Regions from separate parts of the Streptomyces sp. NPDC047315 genome, predicted to be linked through region 3. Evidence: predicted binding sites of a transcription regulator. Region 3 holds the regulator's gene; each other region holds the start of a gene.
What was found. Region 3 encodes HrcA, which represses chaperone genes, less so after heat shock. Its sites were predicted from a motif close to TTNGCACTCNGNNNNNCNGAGTGCNAA; they were not measured.
Positions count from the first base shown of each region.

Region 1: a site for HrcA is predicted at 3,399-3,425, ahead of groES (co-chaperone GroES). Genes of this name have one in related genera too.
Region 2: a site for HrcA is predicted at 4,832-4,858, ahead of groL (chaperonin GroEL). Genes of this name have one in related genera too.

Region 1 covers NZ_JBEYTZ010000002.1:69,086-76,389, forward strand. The annotation lists gene ABZ842_RS02125 (hydroxyacid dehydrogenase) at 38-1,024, shown strand; gene groL (chaperonin GroEL) at 1,121-2,746, opposite strand; gene groES (co-chaperone GroES) at 2,944-3,252, opposite strand; gene ABZ842_RS02140 (hypothetical protein) at 3,488-4,030, opposite strand; gene ABZ842_RS02145 (polysaccharide deacetylase family protein) at 4,027-5,025, opposite strand; gene ABZ842_RS02150 (class I SAM-dependent methyltransferase) at 5,135-6,355, shown strand; gene ABZ842_RS02155 (hypothetical protein) at 6,372-7,238, opposite strand.
Region 2 covers NZ_JBEYTZ010000010.1:162,673-169,976, reverse strand. The annotation lists gene ABZ842_RS14350 (alpha/beta fold hydrolase) at 1-695, opposite strand, end outside; gene ABZ842_RS14345 (alpha/beta hydrolase) at 1,029-2,570, opposite strand; gene groL (chaperonin GroEL) at 3,081-4,703, opposite strand; gene ABZ842_RS14335 (cold-shock protein) at 5,137-5,340, opposite strand; gene ABZ842_RS14330 (MoaD/ThiS family protein) at 5,825-6,100, opposite strand; gene thrC (threonine synthase) at 6,201-7,304, opposite strand, start outside.
Region 3 covers NZ_JBEYTZ010000004.1:94,483-101,786, forward strand. The annotation lists gene ABZ842_RS05520 (hypothetical protein) at 1-271, opposite strand, end outside; gene ABZ842_RS05525 (16S rRNA (uracil(1498)-N(3))-methyltransferase) at 705-1,448, opposite strand; gene ABZ842_RS05530 (nitronate monooxygenase) at 1,445-2,539, opposite strand; gene dnaJ (molecular chaperone DnaJ) at 2,701-3,840, opposite strand; gene hrcA (heat-inducible transcriptional repressor HrcA) at 3,841-4,869, opposite strand; gene ABZ842_RS05545 (MBL fold metallo-hydrolase) at 5,080-5,802, shown strand; gene ABZ842_RS05550 (DUF3097 domain-containing protein) at 5,813-6,628, shown strand; gene hemW (radical SAM family heme chaperone HemW) at 6,795-7,304, opposite strand, start outside.

The DNA of each region.
Region 1 (7,304 bases), on a different contig from region 3:
CGCAGGTCGGGTGCGGCGGCCCGAGGTGCTGTTGGCCATGGGGCCCGGGATCGCCGAGCAGCTGTTCACCGAGCGGCACCTTCGACGGCTCACCGCCCTGGCGCACACCGATCCCGACGTGATCGCCCACGACCTGGTCGCTCCCCCGCCCCGGGTCCGGGCGGCGCTCGCTTCGGCGGAGGTGCTCCTCACCTGCTGGGGGACGCCCGTGCTGAGCGCCGAGGTGCTGGCCGAGGCGCCCCGGCTGCGCGCGGTGGTCCACGCGGCCGGGTCGGTGAAGGGCCACGTCACCGCGGCCTGTTGGGAACGCGGCCTCGCCGTCTCGTCCGCGGCTGCGGCCAATGCGCTCCCGGTCGCGGAGTACGCACTCGCCGCGATCCTCTTCGCGGGCAAGCGGGTCCTGCCGTCGGCGCGCCTCCACGAGCGGTTGCGCACCCGGCACGACTGGCGGGTCGAGTTGGCGGACGCGGGGAACTACCGGCGCACCGTCGGCGTCGTCGGGGCGTCCCGCGTCGGTCGGCGGGTGATCGAGCTGCTGCGCCCCTTCGACGTGGCCGTGCTGTTGTACGACCCGTACGTGGGCGAAGCGGAGGCGGCGGCGCTGGGGGTGGTGCCGGTCGAGCTGGACGAGTTGTGCCGGCGGAGCGACGTCGTGTCGGTGCACGCGCCGGAGCTGCCCGCGACGCGGCGGATGTTCGACGCGCGGCGGCTGGCGCTGTTGCCGGACGGTGCGACGCTGGTGAACACCGCGCGGGGCTCGCTGGTCGACCAGGACGCGCTGGTGCGGGAGTTGGTGGCGGGGAGGTTGTACGCGGTGCTGGACGTGACGGACCCGGAGGTGCCGGCCGTCGACTCGCCCCTGTACACGCTGCCGAACGTGCTGCTGACCCCGCACGTCGCCGGCTCGCTCGGCACGGAGCTGCACCGGTTGGCGGACTGTGCGCTGGACGAGTTGGAGCGGTACGGGCGGGGGCTGCCGTTCGTGGAGCCGGTCACCGCGGGGGACCTACGGCGCTGGGCGTGAGCCGGCGGGCCCGCTGCGGGGAGGGCGACGGGGTGCAACGGCGGAGCCCGGTGCCCCCGCGACGGGGGCACCGGGCTCGTTCGCCTGGGGCGAGCGTCAGTGGGAGTGGCCGTGGCCGCCGTGACCGGCGTCCGCGGGCTCCTCTTCCTTCTTCTCGACGACCAGGGTCTCGGTCGTGAGCAGCAGGGAGGCGATGGACGCGGCGTTCTCCAGGGCGGAGCGGGTGACCTTGACCGGGTCGATGACGCCGGCCTTCACCAGGTCGCCGTACTCGCCGGTCGCGGCGTTGAAGCCCTGGCCCTTGTCGAGCTCGGCGACCTTGGAGGTGATGACGTAGCCCTCCAGGCCGGCGTTCTCGGCGATCCAGCGCAGCGGCTCGACCGCGGCGCGGCGGACGACGGAGACGCCGGTGGCCTCGTCGCCCTCCTTGCCGAGGTTGCCGTCGAGCACCTTCGCGGCGTGGACGAGCGCGGAGCCACCACCGGAGACGATGCCCTCCTCGACCGCGGCGCGGGTCGCGGAGATGGCGTCCTCCAGACGGTGCTTCTTCTCCTTGAGCTCCACCTCGGTGGCGGCGCCGACGCGGATCACGCACACGCCGCCGGCCAGCTTCGCCAGGCGCTCCTGGAGCTTCTCGCGGTCCCAGTCGGAGTCCGTGGCCTCGATCTCGGACTTGATCTGGGCGACGCGGCCCGCGACGTCCTCGGCGTTGCCGCCGCCGTCGACGATGGTCGTGTCGTCCTTGGTGATCGTGACGCGGCGGGCGGTGCCCAGCACGTCCAGACCGGCCTGGTCGAGCTTGAGGCCGACCTCTTCGGCGACGACGGTGGCACCGGTGAGGGTGGCCATGTCCTGGAGCATCGCCTTGCGGCGGTCGCCGAAGCCGGGCGCCTTGACGGCCACGGCGTTGAACGTGCCGCGGATCTTGTTCACGACGAGGGTGGAGAGCGCCTCGCCCTCGACATCCTCGGCGATGATCAGCAGCGGCTTGGAGCCACCCGCCTGGATGACCTTCTCCAGCAGCGGCAGCAGGTCCTGGATGGAGCCGATCTTGCCCTGGTTGATCAGGATGTAGGGGTCGTCGAGGACGGCCTCCATGCGCTCCTGGTCGGTGACCATGTACGGGGACAGGTAGCCCTTGTCGAAGGCCATGCCCTCGGTGAAGTCCAGCTCCAGGCCGAAGGTGTTGGACTCCTCGACGGTGATCACGCCGTCCTTGCCGACCTTGTCCATGGCCTCGCCGATCAGCTCGCCGACCTGCTGGTCCTGAGCGGAGAGCGCGGCGACCGCGGCGATGTCGGACTTGTCCTCGATGGGACGGGCGGTGGCCAGCAGGTCGTCGGAGACGGCCTTGACGGCGGCGTCGATGCCCTTCTTCAGGGAGGCCGGGGAGGCGCCGGCGGCGACGTTGCGCAGACCCTCGCGGACCAGCGCCTGGGCCAGGACGGTGGCGGTGGTGGTGCCGTCACCAGCGATGTCGTTGGTCTTGGTCGCCACCTCCTTCACCAGCTGGGCGCCCAGGTTCTCGTACGGGTCCTCGATCTCGACCTCGCGGGCGATGGTGACGCCGTCGTTGGTGATGGTGGGGGCGCCGAACTTCTTGTCGATGACGACGTTGCGGCCACGGGGGCCGATGGTCACCTTGACGGTGTCGGCCAGCTTGTTGACGCCGCGCTCAAGGGCGCGACGGGCGTCCTCGTCGAACTTCAGGATCTTCGCCATGGGAGCGTTACTGTCCTCTTCTGAAATGCGTCTGAATGAGAACCGCGCCCCCAGCGCCCGGACGTGAGTCGCCAGTGGGTGCCAGGGGCGCGGATCAAGACAAGCGGTGCGCGGATTGCTCGGGTTCCGTCGCGGCGGGCCGTGGCTCGCCCCGGGGAACCCTCGCTTCCCGGACTGGGCTCGACTTACTTCTCGACTTACTTCTCGATGATGGCGAGAACGTCGCGGGCCGAGAGGACGAGGTACTCCTCGCCGTTGTACTTCACCTCGGTGCCACCGTACTTGCTGTAAAGCACGACGTCGCCGGTCTTCACGTCGAGCGGCAGGCGCTCGCCGTTCTCGAAGCGGCCCGGGCCCACGGCGAGGACGACGCCCTCCTGGGGCTTCTCCTTCGCAGTGTCCGGGATGACCAGGCCAGAAGCCGTGGTCTGCTCGGCGTCGAGCGGCTGGACCACGATGCGGTCCTCGAGCGGCTTGATGGCAACCTTGGAGCTGGCGGTCGTCACGATCCGACCTCCCCCTTCGGAGATCTCACGGGGTTAACTGTCTGAGGTGGCGACCAGGTCGATCCGTCGTCGCGGGTGCCGGACCTGCCCGTCGCTGTGTTGGCACTCTCCTGCGGGGAGTGCCAGAGGCGAGACTATGACCGCGATTAGCACTCGGTCAAGCGGAGTGCCAATCAGCTCGTACGTGGCGGGTCGGAACGGCTCGTACCCGACGGGTCCCGGCAGGGGTCCGGCGTCAGCGCGGGGCGTGCCGTTCCGGCGGGGATCCGGGGGTCTTCGGAGGTCGCTGCGGACCGTGGATCCGGTCCAGCAGCCGGGTGGCGGACTCGGCCAGCACCGGGGCGCGCAGGGCGGGCGTACGGGAAGGGCGCGCGGCACGGCCGGAGGTCGCGGAGCGCGTCGCGGGGTGCGGCGGGGAGTGCGCCGCAGGGTCCGTCAGGGAGGGCGTCGCGGAACGTGTCGGGGAGGGCGCCGGGGAGTGCTTCGACATCACCGGGTCGACGGACGGCGTACGCGCCGGGGCGCGTCGCTCCCCCGCCTGCGCTCCCTCGGGCCCCGCCGCGCCCCCGCCGGCCGACGCCTCGGGTTGGACGGCCCGGCGCCCCAGGCGCTCGATGGGGTCGACGGAGACCGCCGGGTCCACGGACGGCGAGGAGCAGCCGCCGCAGCCGAGCACGACGGCCGCGACCGCGCCCGCCGCCGTGCGCCAACCCGCGCCCGTGATGGCCGCGCCCGTCACCGTCCGGGCCGCCGTGGGCTCGCACGCGGCCTGGCTCACACGTAGTCCTCAAGGCGCGCGACTGCGTATCCCTTGTCCGTGACCACCTTCATGACCTGGCGGACCATGTCGGTCATGGATCCCTTCCAGTCGTCCGCGCCGCGGAAGTGGGTCAGGATGATGTCCCCCGGGTGGAGGTCACGGTCCCACTCCCGCCACTCCATGTGGTCCGGGAACGCCTCCGCCGCCCACAGCGGCACGGCCTTGACGCCGCAGGACTGCGCGGCGCGCAGGGTGTCGCCGTTGTAGTTGCCGTACGGCGGACGGAAGAGCGGCGGGCGCTTGCCGTAGAGCTTCTCCAGCTTCTCCTGCTGGCCGCAGATCTCCTGCTCCTGGGCGTCGTAGGAGAGCCCGGGCATGTAGCGGTGGTTCAGGGTGTGGTTGTGCAGGGCGGCACCCTGGTCGCGCATCCGCTTGAAGTAGCCGTAGTCGTCGTCGATCACGTAGTCGCTGAGGAAGGCGCTGTAGGGGATCTGGAGTTCGTCCATCATCCGCAGGAAGTCGGGGTCCTTCTCCACGCCGTCGTCGATCGTCAGGAAGACGACCTTCTCCTTCACCGGCACGGTCGTGAAGACCGGCGGCAGGGACGCGCCGCCTTCGACCTCGAAGCCCTTGCGGGTGGTGATGAACGGCTTCGACGCGGGCGGCTGCGGCGCGGGCAGCGGGGTCTTGGCCAGGCCCCACTTCTGGGCCGCGACCGCCCGCGCCTTCTGGTTCCGCTTGACCCGTTCCACGTACGCGGCGAGCGATCCGGCCGGGCCGGCCTGTTCCGCGGCCCGCTCCGCCTTCTCGATCTGGGACGCCTCGGCCTGCTGGCCGGAGTGCGGGACCGTGCCGTCGCCGCCCTCGCCCGGCGCCTGGAGGCCGCACGCGGAGCCGAGCAGGCCCACCAGGACGACAGCGGCGACCGCGCCGGCCCGACGGCCTCTGCGCCGCGCCCGACGCCGCCCGCCCGGCGGCGCTCCGGACCGATTAATTTGTCTTACTTGTTGCATTTGTCGTACTAGTCGCATGGCGCTGAATCCTGGCAGCACGGCTCCGCAGGACCCGGACGACACCGCCGTCGCGGACGGACCGTGACCCTCCTGGCCCACAATGGGCCAGGTGAACGACCTCCCCGAGCTCCGTCCCGAACCCCTCCCCGAGCCCCTTGGCGCGCTGCTCTCCGACGAGGGGCGCGCCCTGCTCGACGCGTTGCGCGAGCACGACCCGTCCCAGGAGCTGGCGATCGCGACCCGGCTGCGTCGGGACCATCCGGCCGCGCTGGTCTCGGCCGCGTTGGGGCAGGCGCGGTTGCGGCAGCGGGCGGTGGCCAAGTTCGGCGCGGAGGACGCGTACCGCATGTACTTCACGGCGAACGGCGTGGAGCAGGCCACCCGCGGGCCCGTCGCCGCGTACCGGGCCGCCCGGCTCGCCGCGCTCGGGGTGCGCAGCGTCGCGGACCTGTGCAGCGGGATCGGCGGCGACGCGATCGCGCTCGCCCGCGCGGGCATCCGGGTGCTCGCGGTCGACCGCGACCCGCTGACCGCCGCGACCGTCCGTGCGAACGCCGCCGCGCTGGGCCTGGACGACCTGGTCGAGGTGCGGTGCGCGGACGTCACCGAGGTGGACGTCTCCGGGTACGACGCCGTCTTCGTCGACCCGGCGCGCAGGGGCGGACGCGGCCGGGTCTTCGACCCGGAGGCGTACTCCCCGCCGCTGTCCTGGGCGCTCGACGCGGCCCGGCGCCGGCCGTACGCCGCGCTCAAGATCGCGCCCGGGATCCCGCACGAGCTGGTGCCGGCCGACTTCGCGGCGGAGTGGATCTCGTACGAGGGGGACGTGAAGGAGGCCGTGCTGTGGTTCGGCACGCCCGGTGGCCGCGGTGTGTCCGCGACGCTGCTGACGGGGTCGGGCGCCGACCCGTGCACCCTGGCCGGGCGCGGACTGCCGAATCCGCCCGTACGGCCCGTGGGCCGCTATCTGTACGAGCCAGACGGCGCCGTGGTCCGCGCCCATCTCGTCGCCGAGGTCGCGGCGGAGCTGCCGGGCGGCGGGCTGGTGGACGAGACCATCGCGTACGTCACCGCGGACGGGCTGCGGGCGCTGCCGTACGCCACCGCGTACGAGATCACCGACGTGCTGCCGTTCAACCTGAAGAAGCTGAAGGCGCTGCTGCGCGAGCGCGGGGTCGGGGTGCTGACGGTGAAGAAGCGGGGGTCGGCCGTCGAGCCCGAGGAGCTGCGGCGGAAGGTCAAGCCGCAGGGGCCGAACGCGGCGACGGTGTTCCTGACGAGGGTCGCCGGTGCGCCGACCGTGCTGATCGGGCGGCCGGCGGAGGTCTGAAGAGGTCTGGCGGGGGTCAGCGGTGCGCCCCGCCGCGGGCGCGGGCCGCGGGCACGGGGTCGAGCAGGCGCGCCGCCCAGGCGTGGTGCGCGATCGCCTTCGCGACCCCCAGCAGGCCCGGTACGACGAGGGCGGCGCCGGCGCCGAAGGTGTACGCGAACCGGCTGTTCGTCGTGGAGTAGCTGGACAGGTAGCCGCCACCGCCGCCGGAGGTGGAGGCGGACGCGCAGATCAGCACGCCGGCGGTGACGAGCGCGAGGGAGACCAGCAGCCAGCACACGGTGATCGCGGCGCGGCTGAAGCGGGCGTCGCCGATCGGGTCGCGGTGCTGGGCGGCCAGGTCCTTCAGCTCGGCGCGTACGGCCCGGTCGTCGCGGACCCCGCGCACGAGGAAGACGGCGGAGGGGACGAGGGCGAGCGCGCCGAGGAAGGTCAGGAAGGCGGCGAAGACGACGGTGAAGGCGTCCACGATGTCGTCGAGCGCGACGAGGGCGGTGCCGACGAGGACCCAGCCGAGTTCGAGGCCGGCGACGAGGAGGAGGAGCAGACCGAGCTTGGCGGGGCCGATGGATTGCCGGGTGAGGTCGTGGAGCGCGTCTTCGCGAAGCGGAGTGGTTTCGCCTGCGGTTTCGCCTGCGGCGGGCGGTGCTGCGGGGTCGCCTGCGGCGGGCGACGCTGCGGGGGTGTGGGCTGCGGGTGCCTCGCCCTGGGCCGGGGCGTCTGCGGCTTGTGCTGAAGGCTCTGCGGCTTGCGTCGGGGCCTCTGCGGCTTGCGCTGGGGGCTCGCCCTCGTGCGTCAGGGCCTCTGCGGCTTGCGTCGGGGCCTCTGCCGGGGTGGGCGGGGATATGCCGGGGGGTGGTGAGGGTGGGGGGTGCGCGGCCATGGGGCGGAGACTACCGGCCGGTGGTGACTCGTCGCGCAACTCCTTGCGTCCCCGCGACACACCCGC
Region 2 (7,304 bases), on a different contig from region 3:
TCGGCGCGGTGCGGGAACAGCTGGGTGTAGACCGCGCCCAGATACGTGCCGTAGGAGTAGCCGAAGAAGTTGATCTTCTTCTCGCCGAGCGCCGTGCGGATCGCGTCCATGTCCCGCGCGGTGTTGCGGGTGGTGATGTGCTTCAGGTCGGCGCCGTGCTTGGCCCGGCACTTGTCCGCGAAGGAGCGCGCGAGCGCGGTGTCCCGGGCGAACGTCCGCTCCTTGAAGGGGCGTTCCAGATCAAGGTCTTCATCGGTCAGCCCACAGCGCACGGGGGCGCTCTGCCCGACGCCGCGGGGATCGAAACCGATCAGGTCGTACCGGTCCTTGACGGACTGCGGCAGCAACTCCCGCATCATCAGGGGCATGTCGAGGCCGTTGCCACCGGGGCCGCCGGGGTTGAACAGCAGCACCCCGCGCCGCTTGGCCGGGTCCGCTGCGCTCAACCGGGAGATCGCGACGTCGATCTGCTTGCCGCCCGGCGCCCCGTAGTCCAACGGCACCTTGATCGTGGCGCACCGGTAGTCGGGCGCGGGGTCGGTGGCGCACTGCTGCCACACCGGCTGCTGAGCACCGCCGGCCGGGGCCAACGCGGCGGATGCGGCCGGGGGTACGGGCGCGGCCACGGCCACCGCGGGGGCCAGCGGCGCGAGCACGCCCACCGCAAGCACGGGGACCAGTCTTCTGGCTTGCACGAAGGTCGTTCCTTCCGTTCGTCTCGTGGCGCGCACCGGCGGTCGGTCCGGGGCGCGCTGGGACACCGGCCAACCGGAGGAGGGCGGCCGGCAGTCGAGGGTGGGACGGCCGTACGAGGGACGGGGATCGTACGGCCGCCCCGGGACCGGGCCGGTCAGTCACGCCGGCCCGGCGATCAAGGGAGCGATCCAGCCGAGGGTCAGCCGGGCCGGGGAGCCAGCCGGGCCCTGAGAGGGCCAGCCGGCCGGGGGTAGCCGGCCCGGGCGGTCGGCCCGCTGGGCGCGGCCCGGCAGTCACGGCCCGACGGTCGCGGTCCAGCGGGCACGGTCGGCTCAGCGAGCCGCGCCCGCGCCTATGAGCACCCCCACCTTCGGCAGGTCCACCGGAGCCGCGCGCCGGGCACCCGGCTCGGCCCGGCACGTCACGTCCTTCGCCGGGAGCCGCCCCGTGGCCAGGTACTCCGACGTCACGTCGCTGGCGCAGGCGCTGCCGAAGAGGTACACGCCGTGGCCCTCGCCCTCGTCGACCGTGACCATCCGCGCCCCCTTCATCGCCCGTTGCATGCCCCGCGCCGTCGCCAGCGGGGTCTGCGAGTCCCACTCGTTCTGCACGATCAGGGCCGGGACGCGGTTGTCCACGACGGTGACGCGCTCGGCCGGGCGGTCCCAGAACGCGCACGGGTTGATGTGGGAGGCGAAGTCCCCGTACAGCGGGAAGCGGGCGCCGTCCCGCAGCGCGTCCTTGCGGTAGGTCCGCGGGTCCTTCGGCCACGAAACGTCGCCGCACACGATCGCGAACTGCAAGGACGCTTCGTTGTCACTCATGGGCGGATCCGCCGGCACGTCCGGCACCGGCTTCCCGGCAGCCGCCTCCTTCAGCATCGCGACCAACTCGCTGGCGTGCCGGACCTCGTAGACGGAGGGACGCATCTCGTCGCGTATCTCGACGCCGGACACCTTGCGGCTGCCGACGGTGACGGGGGTCCGGTCGGCCTGGGCGACCAGGTCCCAGAACGTCTTGGAGACCGCACGCGGCGTCGCCCCGAGCCCGTACTGCGCATGACGCCCGGCCGCCCACCGCGTCCACCGCTCGAACGCCTTCTCCGCGTCGGGGCCCCAGTGACGGAACGTCTCGCGCCAGGCCAGCGCGGGATCGACGGCGCTGTCCAGCACGATCCGGTCCGCCCGCTGGGGGAACAACTGCGCGTACACCGCGCCCAGATACGTGCCGTAGGAGTAGCCGACGTACGACAGCTTGGGCTCGCCGAGCGCGGCCCGGATCGCGTCCATGTCCCGCGCCGTGTTGCGCGTCGTGAAGTGCTTCAGATCGGCGCCGTGCTCAGCCCTGCACTTGTCCGCGGTGCCACGGGCGCGGGCCACGTCGACCGCGAAGGCGCCCGGGACGTAAGGCCGCGGCCACAGCTTCTCCTCGTCGGAGAGCCCGCAGGCGAGCGGGGTGCTCTCGCCCACGCCCCGGGGGTCGAAGCCGACGAGGTCGAAGCGGTCCAGCACGGAGCGCGGCAGGGCGTCGCGGAACTCCGGCGGCATGCCGAGGCCCGGGCCGCCGGGACCACCGGGATTGAAGAGCAGCACGCCACGCCGCTTGGCCGGGTCCGCGGTCCTGATCCGGGAGACGGCGACGTCAATCTTCTTGCCGCCCGGCGCCCGGTAGTCCAACGGCACCTTGACCGTGGTGCACTCGAAGTCCGCGGGGGTGTCAGCTCCGCACCGCTGCCACGCGAGGCCCGACGGCGAAGCGGCCTGCGACGGCGGGCGTGACTGCGGTGCCGCCACCGCTACCGCGGGGGTCAGGACCGCGAGCGCACTCGCCGCGAGACCTGCCGCGAGCACGGGAACAAGGCGTCGTACCAACACGGAAGGGTCCTCCCGCTCGGCTATCTGGACACCTACGACCTTGGCCCGACGGGACCCCTTTGCGAATCACCCGGCGAGCGGTAGCCGAGTAAGCCTGCGGTCTTATCTCCCCGACTTCCGGATCATTCTGCGGGCGCAGTTGAATTCCGCCATCCTCAGGGGTCGATTATCAGCCGCTTCGCCGCCCCCTCCACCGCCCCTGCAATTTCATACGACTCAGGGGCGAATAAGGGCCGACCTCAGGGCTCGACTCGGGCTCGACTCGGGGTCCGCGTCAGGGGCCGACTCCGGGTCATCAAAGGGCCGTGAGCGAAGCGACGGGAAGCGAAGCACCGGGAGGGCGAAGGACCAGGGGATACGGAAACGCCAAGCACGCGGAAACGTCGAGCGGGCGGAAAGACCAGGCACGCGAAAAGGCCGGGCACGCCGAAGGGCGGCACCCCCTGGGAGTGGGGTGCCGCCCTTCGTACGTAACCGGCCCTGCCGATCCTGGAGATGCTTCCCCCGGGATCAGAAGTCCATGTCACCGCCCGGCATGCCGCCCGGAGCAGCCGCAGCGGCCTTCTCCGGCTTGTCGGCGATGACGGCCTCGGTGGTCAGGAACAGCGCGGCGATCGACGCGGCGTTCTGCAGCGCGGAACGCGTGACCTTCGCCGGGTCGAGGATGCCCTCGGCGATCATGTCGACGTACTCGCCGGTCGCGGCGTTCAGACCGTGACCCGGGGTCAGGTTGCGCACCTTCTCGACCACGACGCCGCCCTCAAGACCGCCGTTGACGGCGATCTGCTTGAGCGGGGCCTCCAGGGCCAGCTTGACGGCGTTGGCACCGGTGGCCTCGTCGCCGTCGAGCTCCAGCTTGTCGAAGACGGCGGACGCCTGCAGCAGCGCAACGCCACCACCGGCGACGATGCCCTCCTCGACTGCGGCCTTCGCGTTGCGAACGGCGTCCTCGATGCGGTGCTTGCGCTCCTTGAGCTCCACCTCGGTCGCGGCGCCGGCCTTGATGACGGCCACGCCGCCGGCCAGCTTCGCGAGGCGCTCCTGGAGCTTCTCGCGGTCGTAGTCCGAGTCGGAGTTCTCGATCTCGGCGCGGATCTGGTTGACCCGACCGGCGACCTGGTCGCTGTCACCGGCGCCGTCGACGATGGTCGTCTCGTCCTTGGTGATGACGACCTTGCGGGCGCGACCGAGCAGGTCGAGGCCCGCGTTCTCCAGCTTGAGGCCGACCTCCTCGGAGATGACCGTGCCGCCGGTGAGGATGGCGATGTCGTTCAGCATCGCCTTGCGGCGGTCGCCGAAGCCCGGAGCCTTGACGGCGACGGACTTGAAGGTGCCGCGGATCTTGTTGACGATCAGCGTGGACAGGGCCTCGGCCTCGACGTCCTCGGCGATGATCAGCAGCGCCTTGCCGGACTGCATGACCTTCTCCAGGAGCGGGAGCAGGTCCTTGACCGAGGAGATCTTGGAGTTGACGACGAGGATGTAGGGGTCGTCGAGGACGGCCTCCATGCGCTCCATGTCGGTCGCGAAGTACGCCGAGATGTAGCCCTTGTCGAAGCGCATGCCCTCGGTGAGCTCCAGCTCCAGACCGAAGGTCTGGGACTCCTCGACCGTGATGACGCCTTCCTTGCCGACCTTGTCCATGGCCTCGGCGATCAGCTCGCCGATCTGGGTGTCGGCGGCGGAGATGGAGGCGGTGGAGGCGATCTGCTCCTTGGTCTCCACGTCCTTGGCCTGCTCAAGCAGGGCGGCGGAGACGGCCTCGACGGCCTTCTCGATGCCGCGCTTGAGGGCCATCGGGTTGGCGCCGGCCGCGACGTTGCGCAGCCCCTCGCGGACCAGGGCCTGGGCCAGAACCGTGGCGGTGGTCGTACCGTCGCCGGCGACGTCGTCCGTCTTCTTGGCGACTTCCTTGACCAGCTCGGCGCCGATCTTCTCGTACGGGTCCTCGAGCTCGATCTCCTTGGCGATGGACACGCCATCGTTGGTGATCGTGGGGGCGCCCCACTTCTTCTCAAGGACGACGTTGCGACCCTTGGGGCCAAGGGTGACCTTGACGGCGTCAGCGAGCTGGTTCATCCCGCGCTCGAGACCGCGCCGTGCCTCCTCGTCGAACGCGATGATCTTTGCCATGTGAAGTGTCCTCCACGGACTGGGTGGGAAGCTCTACGGACCGCGCTGGCGCCCGCGACGGACGGCCTGCCCGCACCAGTGGCTCCATGCGCCACACGGCGAGCGGGCCTCACCGACCCGGCCCTTCGTTGTCACTCTCACCCGGAGAGTGCTAACGCCAATGATTAGCACTCGCCACCCGAGAGTGCAAGCGTCCGACCCTCCCCCGACCCCCGCGACGGAGGGAACCGGCCGCGCTGGAAGGAGCGCGGGACGCGGGGCCGGCCGAGGAACACCGCGGGATACCCGACGGGGCACCCAGGGGACGATCCGGCAGGTCGGGCAAACGCAGGCCGGGTGCGCGCAAGAAGCGGGCCGGGCAGCACACAGAAGGGCCTCGCACCCCAACCGGGGTGCGAGGCCCTTCAAGTGCGTGAGTACGCCGGAGCGGGACTCAGGCCGAAATCTTCACCATGTCGGCCTGCGGGCCCTTCTGCCCCTGCGAGATCTCGAATTCGACCCGCTGACCCTCCTCCAGGGTGCGGTAGCCGTCCATCTGGATCGCGCTGTAGTGGACGAATACGTCCGCACCACCGTCGACCGCGATGAAGCCGTACCCCTTCTCCGCGTTGAACCACTTGACGGTGCCCTGAGCCATGCCCAACTCCCCTATTACTGGCCCTTGCACAGGACCGCACCTCGCGGACCCGGGTCAGACCCCTACCCGCTCACTGGAGTGCGCCGGAACGCGTCGACCGCGGCTGAATGTATCTGCCCAACTGCCCTCTGCAACAGGTCAATCGGACGAGAATTCCTGGAACCTACGATCGGGTAATTAGGTTGGATTACCGCAATTCCGGGGCAAACCAGGCCGGACAAAAGGAACTTAAGCGACACAAGTACGCCACACATTGGCTGCTTCTTATCGAGCCCGGGCGCAATTCGATACGTGGGCGAGAGCGGTCGGCGAAGGGGCGTTCCCCAACTGTAGCGTGCTCAACCATGCAGAATTGCCCCCTCCGGATGTCTCACGGAGGGGGCAATGCAGCTGACTCAGGGTAATGCGGCGGGTAATGCGGCTGACTCTGGGTGATGCCGGCCGCGCCGGCCGGCATCACCCGCGCCGGGCCGGAGCCCGGGGCTCAGCCGCCGGCGACCGCGGGGATGATCGAGATGCCGGCGCCGTCCGGCGTCGCGGTCTCCAGGCCCTGCTCGAAGCGGACGTCGTCGTCGTTGACGTACACGTTGACGAAGCGGCGCAGCTTGCCCTGGTCGTCCAGGACGCGGGCGGCGATCCCCGTGTGGTTCTTCTCCAGGTCGGCGATGACCTCGGCGAGGGTCGCGCCCTCGGCGGGCACCTCGGCCTGACCGCCGGTGTAGGTGCGCAGGATGGTCGGGATGCGGACGTTGACGCTCATGGGTGCCTCTTTCGGGGCCGGTACGAAGCCGGTACGGGGCGGTACGGGGCGGTCGTAGGGAACGGAGGGGCTGCCGGGACGGGGCTGCCGGGACCTGGGGTCAGCTAGCCAGGCCGGCGGCGCGGAACGCGTCCAGGCTCGGCCGGATCGTCGCCGACGGACCGGTGGTCTCGGCGACCGCGTCCAGCGTCTTGAGCCCGTCGCCGGTGTTGAGGACCACGGTGGTGAGCGACGGGTCCAGGACGCCCGACTCCAGCAACTTCTTCGTGACGCCGACGGTCACGCCGCCCGCGGTCTCCGCGAAGATCCCCTCCGTGCGGGCGAGCAGCTTGATCGCCTCGACGACCTGCTCGTCGGTGACGTCCTCGACCACGCCCCCGGTGCGCCGGGCGATGTCCAGGACGTAGGGCCCGTCGGCCGGGTTGCCGATGGCGAGCGACTTCACGATGGTGTCGGGCTTGACCGGCCGCACGACGTCGTGACCCGCCTTGAACGCGGCGGACACCGGGGAGCAGCCCTCGGCCTGCGCGGCGATGATCCGGTACGGGCGGTCCTCGACCAGGCCCAGCTTGATCAGCTCCTGGAGCCCCTTGTCGATCTTGGTGAGCTGGGAGCCGGAGGCGACGGGGACGACGATCTGGTCCGGGATGCGCCAGCCGAGCTGCTCGCAGATCTCGTACGCCAGGGTCTTGGAGCCCTCGGCGTAGTACGGGCGGAGGTTGACGTTCACGAAGCCCCAGCCCTCGCCGATCGGGTCGCCGATCAGCTCGGAGCAGAAGCGGTTCACGTCGTCGTAGGTGCCCTCGATGCCGACGAGGTCGCCGCCGTAGACCGCGGCCATGACGACCTTGCCCTGCTCCAGGTCGGACGGGATGAAGACGCAGGAGCGCAGCCCGGCGCGGGCCGCGGCGGCGCCCACCGCGCCGGCGAGGTTGCCGGTGGAGGAGCAGGAGAGGGTGGTGAAGCCGAAGGCGCGGGCGGCCTCGACGGCGATGGCGACCACGCGGTCCTTGAAGGAGTGCGTCGGGTTGCCGGAGTCGTCCTTGACGTACAGCCCGCCGGTGACGCCGAGCTCGGCGGCGAGCCGGTCGGCCTTGACGAGCTTGGTGAAGCCGGGGTTCACGTTCGGCTTGTCGGCGACGTCCGCGGGGACGGGCAGCAGGGGTGCGTAGCGCCAGATGTTGGCGGGGCCGGCCTCGATGCG
Region 3 (7,304 bases):
CCCCGCCCGGCGGCGCCTTGGTGGCGCCGTCGCCCCGTACGTCCTCCTCGCCGTTCTTCGCCTCGGCCGCCCGCTCGACCGTGGCGGTGCAGTTGAACCAGCGCACGTCGAAGCCGATCCGCTCCAGCGTGTTCGTCGCGGTCTGGTCGGTCGTCAGCGAGACGGAGTTGGCGGAGAGTTCGTGCGCGGTCGGCTCGCACGCCGTCAGCACCACCAACGCCGCACCGATCAATCCGGCCGTGGCGGCCTGCACCGTCGTCCTGCGTCTCATACCCGGCATGCTCGGAAGAGTGGCACCGCGGAGCGGTGAGCAAAAGGGTGGTTGCGGCCAGAAACCACCCGTTCGGAGTACACCCTCCCCAGAATGCGCCCCTCCCCGTGCGCCCCGAGGAGCGCCCCCACGTCGCCGCCGCGTCCCTGCGAGCGCACTGCCCTGTGGGACCCGTCTGTGGTTTGTCTCGCCCCTAAAAACCCCTGCCCCAGCCTGCACTTAAGTGACGGGGGCAGCGAAACAGGTGGCGCTGGGGGTCCCCCCATGCCCACTGGGCATAGGGGGCGGAACTGCGCGAACAAACAACCACGGTCTGCAGAGACCAAACCTGCCCGCAGGGCTACGGCGGGTGAGTCCAGGGGCGCGCGGCGCTGCGCGACAAACCACAGACGGGTCGCACAGGGCAGCGCGCTCGCGGGGCGCCGCAGGGGCGTTAGGACCAGCGGCCCGTGCGGGTCAGGAGGAGCGCCGTCGCCGCCGTACCCGCCGTCGACGTGCGCAGCACGCTCCGGCCCAGCCGGTACGGCCGCGCCCCCACCGCCTCGAACGCCGCCAACTCCTCCGGCGACACCCCGCCCTCCGGGCCGACCACCACCACGATGGAGCCCCCCGCCGGCAGCTCCGCCGTCGCCAACGGCTGCGCGCCCTCCTCGTGGAGGACCGCAGCGAAGTCGGCGTCCGCCAGCAGCGCCGCCACCTGCTTGGTGGTGGCCGCCTCCGCGACCTCGGGGAACCGCAGCCGGCGCGACTGCTTGCCCGCCTCGCGGGCCGTGGCGCGCCACTTCGCCAGCGACTTCGCCGCCCGCTCGCCCCGCCACTGGGTGATGCACCGCGCCGCGGCCCACGGCACGACCGCGTCCACGCCGGTCTCCGTCATGGTCTCGACGGCGAGTTCGCCCCGGTCGCCCTTGGGCAGGGCCTGGACGACGGTGATGCGGGGCGCGGGCACGGGCTCCTCGGGGAAGGCGACCGGCTCCACCACGAGCCGGTCCTTGCCCTCGGTGCGCAGCACGACCCCGGCCGCCCCCCGGCCGCGGCCGTCGGTGAGGACGACCTGCTCGCCGGCCGTCAGTCGCTTCACGGAGACGGCGTGCCGGCCCTCGGGCCCGTCGAGCGTGAGGACTTCGCCGGGCCCGACGCCTTCGAGGGAGTCGACGACGAAGACGGGCGCGGTCACCGGGACTCCCCCGGGCCGGCGAAGCGCTCGACGGCTTCGGTGGCCTCGGCGACGAGGGTGTCGACGAGTTCGGCCGCGGGCAGCGCGCGGGCCAGCCGGTGGCCCTGGCCGGCCCACAGCGCCATGCCCTGGGCGTCCCCCGCCGCTGCTGCGGCCTTGCGCACGGGCGCGGTCAGGTGGTTCACCTCGGGGTACGCGGAGGGCGCGTACGGGCCGTGTTCGCGCAGGAAGCGGTTGACGAGCCCGCGGGCCGGCCGCCCGGTGAAGGCCCGGGTGAGTTCGGTCCGGGCGAACAGCGGGTTGGTCAGGGCCTGCTTGTGCAGCGGGTGCGCACCGGACTCGGGGCAGGCCAGGAACGCGGTGCCGAGCTGCGCCGCGCACGCCCCCGCGGCGAGCACGGCCGCGATCTGGCTGCCGCGCATCAGCCCGCCGGCCGCGATGAGGGGCAGGTCCACGGCCGAGCGCACCAGCGCGAGCAGGGCCAGCAGCCCGACGGCGCTGCCGTCGGCCGCCGGGTCGTCCCGGTGGGTGCCCTGGTGCCCGCCGGCCTCGATCCCCTGGACGCAGAGCGCGTCCGCACCGGCGCGGGCGGCGGCCTGCGCCTCGTCGGGCGTGGTGACGGTGACGACGGTGTACGTGCCCACCTCGCGGAAGGAGGCGAGGACTTCGGGGGTGGGGCAGCCGAAGGTGAAGGAGACCACCGGCACCGGGTCGTCCCGCAGGATCGCCAACTTGGCCTCGTAGCCGTCGTCCCAGCCGGTCTCCGGGTCGCCGAGCTCGCTCTCGTACCAGGTGGCCTCGCCGGCGAGCTGCTGTCGGTAGACCTCGACGGCGCTGGGGTCGGCGGCCCGGGTCTGCGGCATGAAGAGGTTCACGCCGAAGGGCCGGGAGGTCAGCGCCCGGATCTCCTTGACCTCCTGGTACATGCCGCCGGTGGTCTTGTAGCCGGCCGCGAGGAAGCCGAGCCCGCCCGCCTCGGACACGGCCGCCGCGAGCCGGGGCCCGGAGGCGCCGCCGGCCATCGGGGCCTGCACCAGGGGGTGGCGGCAGAGTTCGGAGGGGGTTCTCGGGGTGGAGGGCGCGGAGGACATGCCTGCATCGTGCCACCGCGGGCCGGCCCGCCACGAATCGACCCCGCTGCGGTGTTTGCCCCCGGCCCTTCAGGGCGTCCGCACGCGTCCGCGCGCGGTGTTGCGCGTACGTCCCGGGGCACCGCCGACCGGCGCGTCACGCCGGTCGGCCCACCGGGCCGTCACCTGCCGTTGAAGGCGTCCTTCAGACGGGAGAACAGCCCCTGCTGGCCCGGCTGGAACTGCCCCTGGGGCCGCTCCTCGCCGCGCAGCTTCGCCAGCTCCCGCAGCAGCCGTTCCTGCTCGGGTTCGAGCTTGCTGGGCGTGGTGACCTCGACGTGCACGATGAGGTCGCCGCGTCCGCCGCCCCGCAGGTGCGTGACGCCGCGGCCGTGCAGCGGGATCGACTGGCCGGACTGGGTGCCCGGCCGGATGTCGACATCCTCCATGCCGTCCAGGGTCTCCAACGGCACCTTCGTGCCGAGCGCGCCCGCCGTCATGGGGATGGTCACGGTGCAGTGCAGGTCGTCGCCCCGGCGCTGGAACACCGAGTGCGGCAGCTCGTGGATCTCGACGTACAGATCGCCCGCGGGTCCGCCGCCGGGGCCGACCTCGCCCTCGCCGGCGAGCTGGATCCGGGTGCCGTTGTCGACACCGGCGGGGATCTTCACCGTCAGGGTCCGCCGCGAACGGATCCGGCCGTCGCCCGCGCACTCCGGGCAGGGGGTGGGGACCACGGTCCCGAAGCCCTGGCACTGCGGGCAGGGCCGGGAGGTCATGACCTGGCCCAGGAAGGAGCGGGTGACCTGGGAGACCTCGCCACGGCCGCGGCACATGTCGCAGGTCTGCGCGGACGTGCCGGGCGCGGCGCCCTCGCCGGAGCAGGTGGTGCACACCACGGCGGTGTCGACCTGGATGTCCTTCGTCGTGCCGAAGGCGGCCTCGTTGAGCTCGACCTCCAGCCGGATCATGGCGTCCTGGCCGCGCCGGGTGCGCGAGCGCGGCCCGCGCTGGGAGGCCGTGCCGAAGAAGGCGTCCATGATGTCCGAGAAGTTCCCGAAGCCGCCCGCGCCGAAGCCGCCCGCGCCACCGGCGCCGCCGGCCTGGGACAGCGGGTCGCCGCCGAGGTCGTAGACCTGCTTCTTCTGCGGGTCCGACAACACCTCGTAAGCGGCGTTGATCTCCTTGAACCGCTCCTGGGTCTTCGGGTCCGGATTCACGTCCGGGTGCAGTTCGCGGGCGAGGCGGCGGAACGCCTTCTTGATCTCGTCCTGCGACGCGTCGCGGCGTACGCCGAGTACGGCGTAGTAGTCCGTGGCCACTTACGACTCCGCCAGGATCTGTCCGACGTAACGTGCCACTGCGCGTACCGCTCCCATCGTTCCGGGGTAGTCCATGCGGGTCGGTCCGACCACGCCGAGTTTGGCAACTGCCTCGCCGCCCGAACCGTAACCGACGGATACGACGGACGTTGCGTTGAGGCCCTCGTGGGCGTTCTCGTGACCGATGCGTACGGTCATGCCCATCCCGCCCGACTCCGTGGCCTCGCCGAGCAACTTGAGCAGCACCACGTGCTCCTCAAGGGCTTCGAGCACCGGCCGGATGGTGAGCGGGAAGTCGTGTCCGAAGCGGGTGAGATTGGCGGTGCCGCCGATCACCAGCCGTTCCTCGGTCTCCTCGACGAGGGTTTCGAGGAGGGTGGAGAGCACGGTGGCGACCGTGCCCTGGTCGTCCGGTTCGTCGAACGAGTCCGGGAGGTCCTGCACCAGCTGCGGGATGTCCGCGAACCGGCGGCCCACCACCCGGCTGTTCAGCCGGGCCCGCAGATCGGCGACGGACGCCTCGCCGAAGGGCGCGGGGCAGTCGATGACCCGCTGCTCGACGCGGCCGGTGTCCGTGATGAGCACGAGCATCAGCCGGGCCGGCGCCAGAGACAGCAGCTCCACGTGCCGGACCGTGGAACGGTTCAGCGAGGGGTACTGCACGACGGCGACCTGCCGGGTCAGCTGCGCCAGCAGCCGCACCGTGCGCCCGACGACGTCGTCGAGGTCGACGGCGCCCTCCAGGAAGCCCTGGATGGCGCGCCGCTCGGCGGCCGACAGCGGCTTGACCCCGGCGAGCCGGTCGACGAAGAGGCGGTACCCCTTGTCGGTGGGGATGCGCCCGGCGCTGGTGTGCGGCTGGACGATGAAGCCCTCGTCCTCCAGCACGGCCATGTCGTTGCGCACCGTGGCCGGGGAGACGCCGAGCTGGTGCCGCTCGGTGAGGGCCTTGGAGCCCACGGGCTCCTCGGTGCCCACGTAGTCCTGGACGATGGCGCGCAGGACCTTGAGTCTGCGTTCGCTCAGCATCGCGCGCACCTCCAGCTGGTGTCTCTAGGTCGTGCCTCGGTGACCGCCTGGCACTCCCCGGGTCCGAGTGCCAAGTTTTTCCCGTGCCAGTGTACGGCCGCCGGGTACGGCCGTAGCAAGGGCGACCGATCACGCTACCGTGCCCCGCCTCCGTTCTGGTCGGTTCCCGGCCGGTCCTGGCCACGAGGGCACTGGCAGTAGCGTCGCCGTATGAACGTCACTTGGGAAGACCTCGGCTGGGAGCGGCTGGCCGAAGGGGTGGGTCGACGCCGGCTGCCGGGGTGGGACGCCACCTGCGGGCTGGTCGTGGGGCGGGACGGCGCACTGCTGTACGACACCGGGTCCTCGCTCCGCGAGGGCGCCGAGCTGCGCGCCCAGGTCGAGGCGCTGCTGTCGGGCCGCAGGGTGACGCACATCGCACTCGGCCACCCCCACTTCGATCACGTGATGGGAACCGCGGCCTTCGCGGGCGCGGAGGTGTTCGGCGCGGTCGGCGTGGACGCGCTGCTGCGGCGGGAGGCGGAGGTGCTGTGCTCGGACGCGGTGCGCCACGGGATGCCGGCCCACGAGGCGGCTGCCGCGGCCGAGGTGCTGGTGGCGCCGACGCACCTGGTCTCCGGGGAGCGGACGTTGGACCTCGGCGGGCGGCAGGTGCTGTTGGCGAACGTCGGCCCCGGGCACACCGGCCACGACCTGGCCGTGCTGGTGCCGGGCGAGCCCGAGGTGGTGTTCTGCGGCGATCTGGTGGAGGAGTCGGGCGAGCCGCAGGCGGGGCCGGACGCGATCGGGGCGCGCTGGCCGGCCGCGCTGGACCGCTTGTTGGCGCTCGGCGGCGCGGACGCGGCGTACGTGCCGGGGCACGGCGCGGTGGTGGACGCGGCGTTCGTACGGGCCCAGCGGGCCGCGCTGGCGGAGCGGTTCGGGGTGTCGTAGCGTCGGGCGAATGCGCAGCTACAGCCCTGATCTGACACCTCCTTGGAAGAAGAAGCCGGCGCCGGCGCCGGAGGTGGCGGCGGATCCCGCGGACCCCGACCTGGTGGTGGAGGAGGTCGGCACGGGCTTCTGCGGTGCGGTGGTGCGCTGCGAGGCGGGGACGGTGACTCTGGAGGACCGTTTCGGCAAGCACCGGGTGTTCCCCATGGAGCCGCGCGGCTTCCTGCTGGACGGGCAGGTGGTCACGCTGGTGCGGCCGGGGGCCGGCGCTCCGGCGCGCCCCGCGCGTACGGCGTCGGGCTCGGTGGCGGTCCCGGGGGCGCGGGCCCGGGTGGCGCGGGCCGGCCGGATCTACGTGGAGGGCCGGCACGACGCCGAGCTGGTGGAGCGGGTGTGGGGCGACGACCTGCGGATCGAGGGGGTCGTCGTGGAGTACCTGGAGGGCATCGACGACCTGCCGGCGATCGTGGCCGAATTCCGCCCGGCGCCGGACGCCCGGCTCGGGGTCCTCGTCGACCACCTGGTGCCCGGCTCGAAGGAGTCCCGGATCGCGGCCTCGGTGACCGATCCGCACGTGCTGGTGGTGGGACACCCGTACGTGGACGTGTGGGGCGCGGTGAAGCCGTCGGCGCTCGGCATCCCCGGCTGGCCGTCGGTGCCGCGTGGGCAGGACTGGAAGACCGGCGTGTGCCGGGCCCTCGGCTGGCCGGAGAACACCGGAGCCGCCTGGCAGCACATCCTGTCCCGGGTGCACTCCTACAAGGACCTGGAGCCGGAGCTGCTGGGCCGGGTGGAGGAACTGATCGACTTCGTCACGGGCGAGTGACCCGCCCTGGTCCGCGCCCGTAGGGCCCCGCGTGCCCGTCTGCACCCAGCCCGCGCTCAAGGACGGGGAAGCGAAACAGGGGCGCGGGGAACTGCGCGACAAGCCACAGACGGCCCGCGGAGACCCACGCTCCCGCAGGGAAACGGCGGCTACAAGGTTCGGTCGATCAGTCGACGAGGTCGCGCACGACGCCGTCGGCCAGCAGCCGCCCGCGCAGGGTGAGGACCGCGCGCCCCTCCTCGTACGGCCCGGGCTCCAGCAGACCGTCGGCGAGCGCCTGCCGCGCCGCGTCGAGTCCGGCCGGGCGCAGCAGGGAGAGCGGGACGCCCTCGCGCAGTCGCAGTTCCAGCAGGATGCGCTCGACGCGCCGGTCCTCGGGGGCGAGGACCTCGCGGCCGGCACCGGGCGAGCGGCCCTCGGCGAGCGCGGCGGCGTACGCGCCCGGGTGCTTCACGTTCCACCAGCGCACCCCGCCGACGTGGCTGTGGGCGCCGGGCCCGGCGCCCCACCAGTCGGCGCCGCGCCAGTACAGCTCGTTGTGCAGGCACCGGCCGGCGTCGGTGGTCGACCAGTTCGAGACCTCGTACCAGGAGTAGCCGGCGCCGGACAGCAGTTCGTCGGCGATCAGGTAACGGTCGGCGTGGACGTCGTCGTCGGTCATGGGCACCTCGCCGCG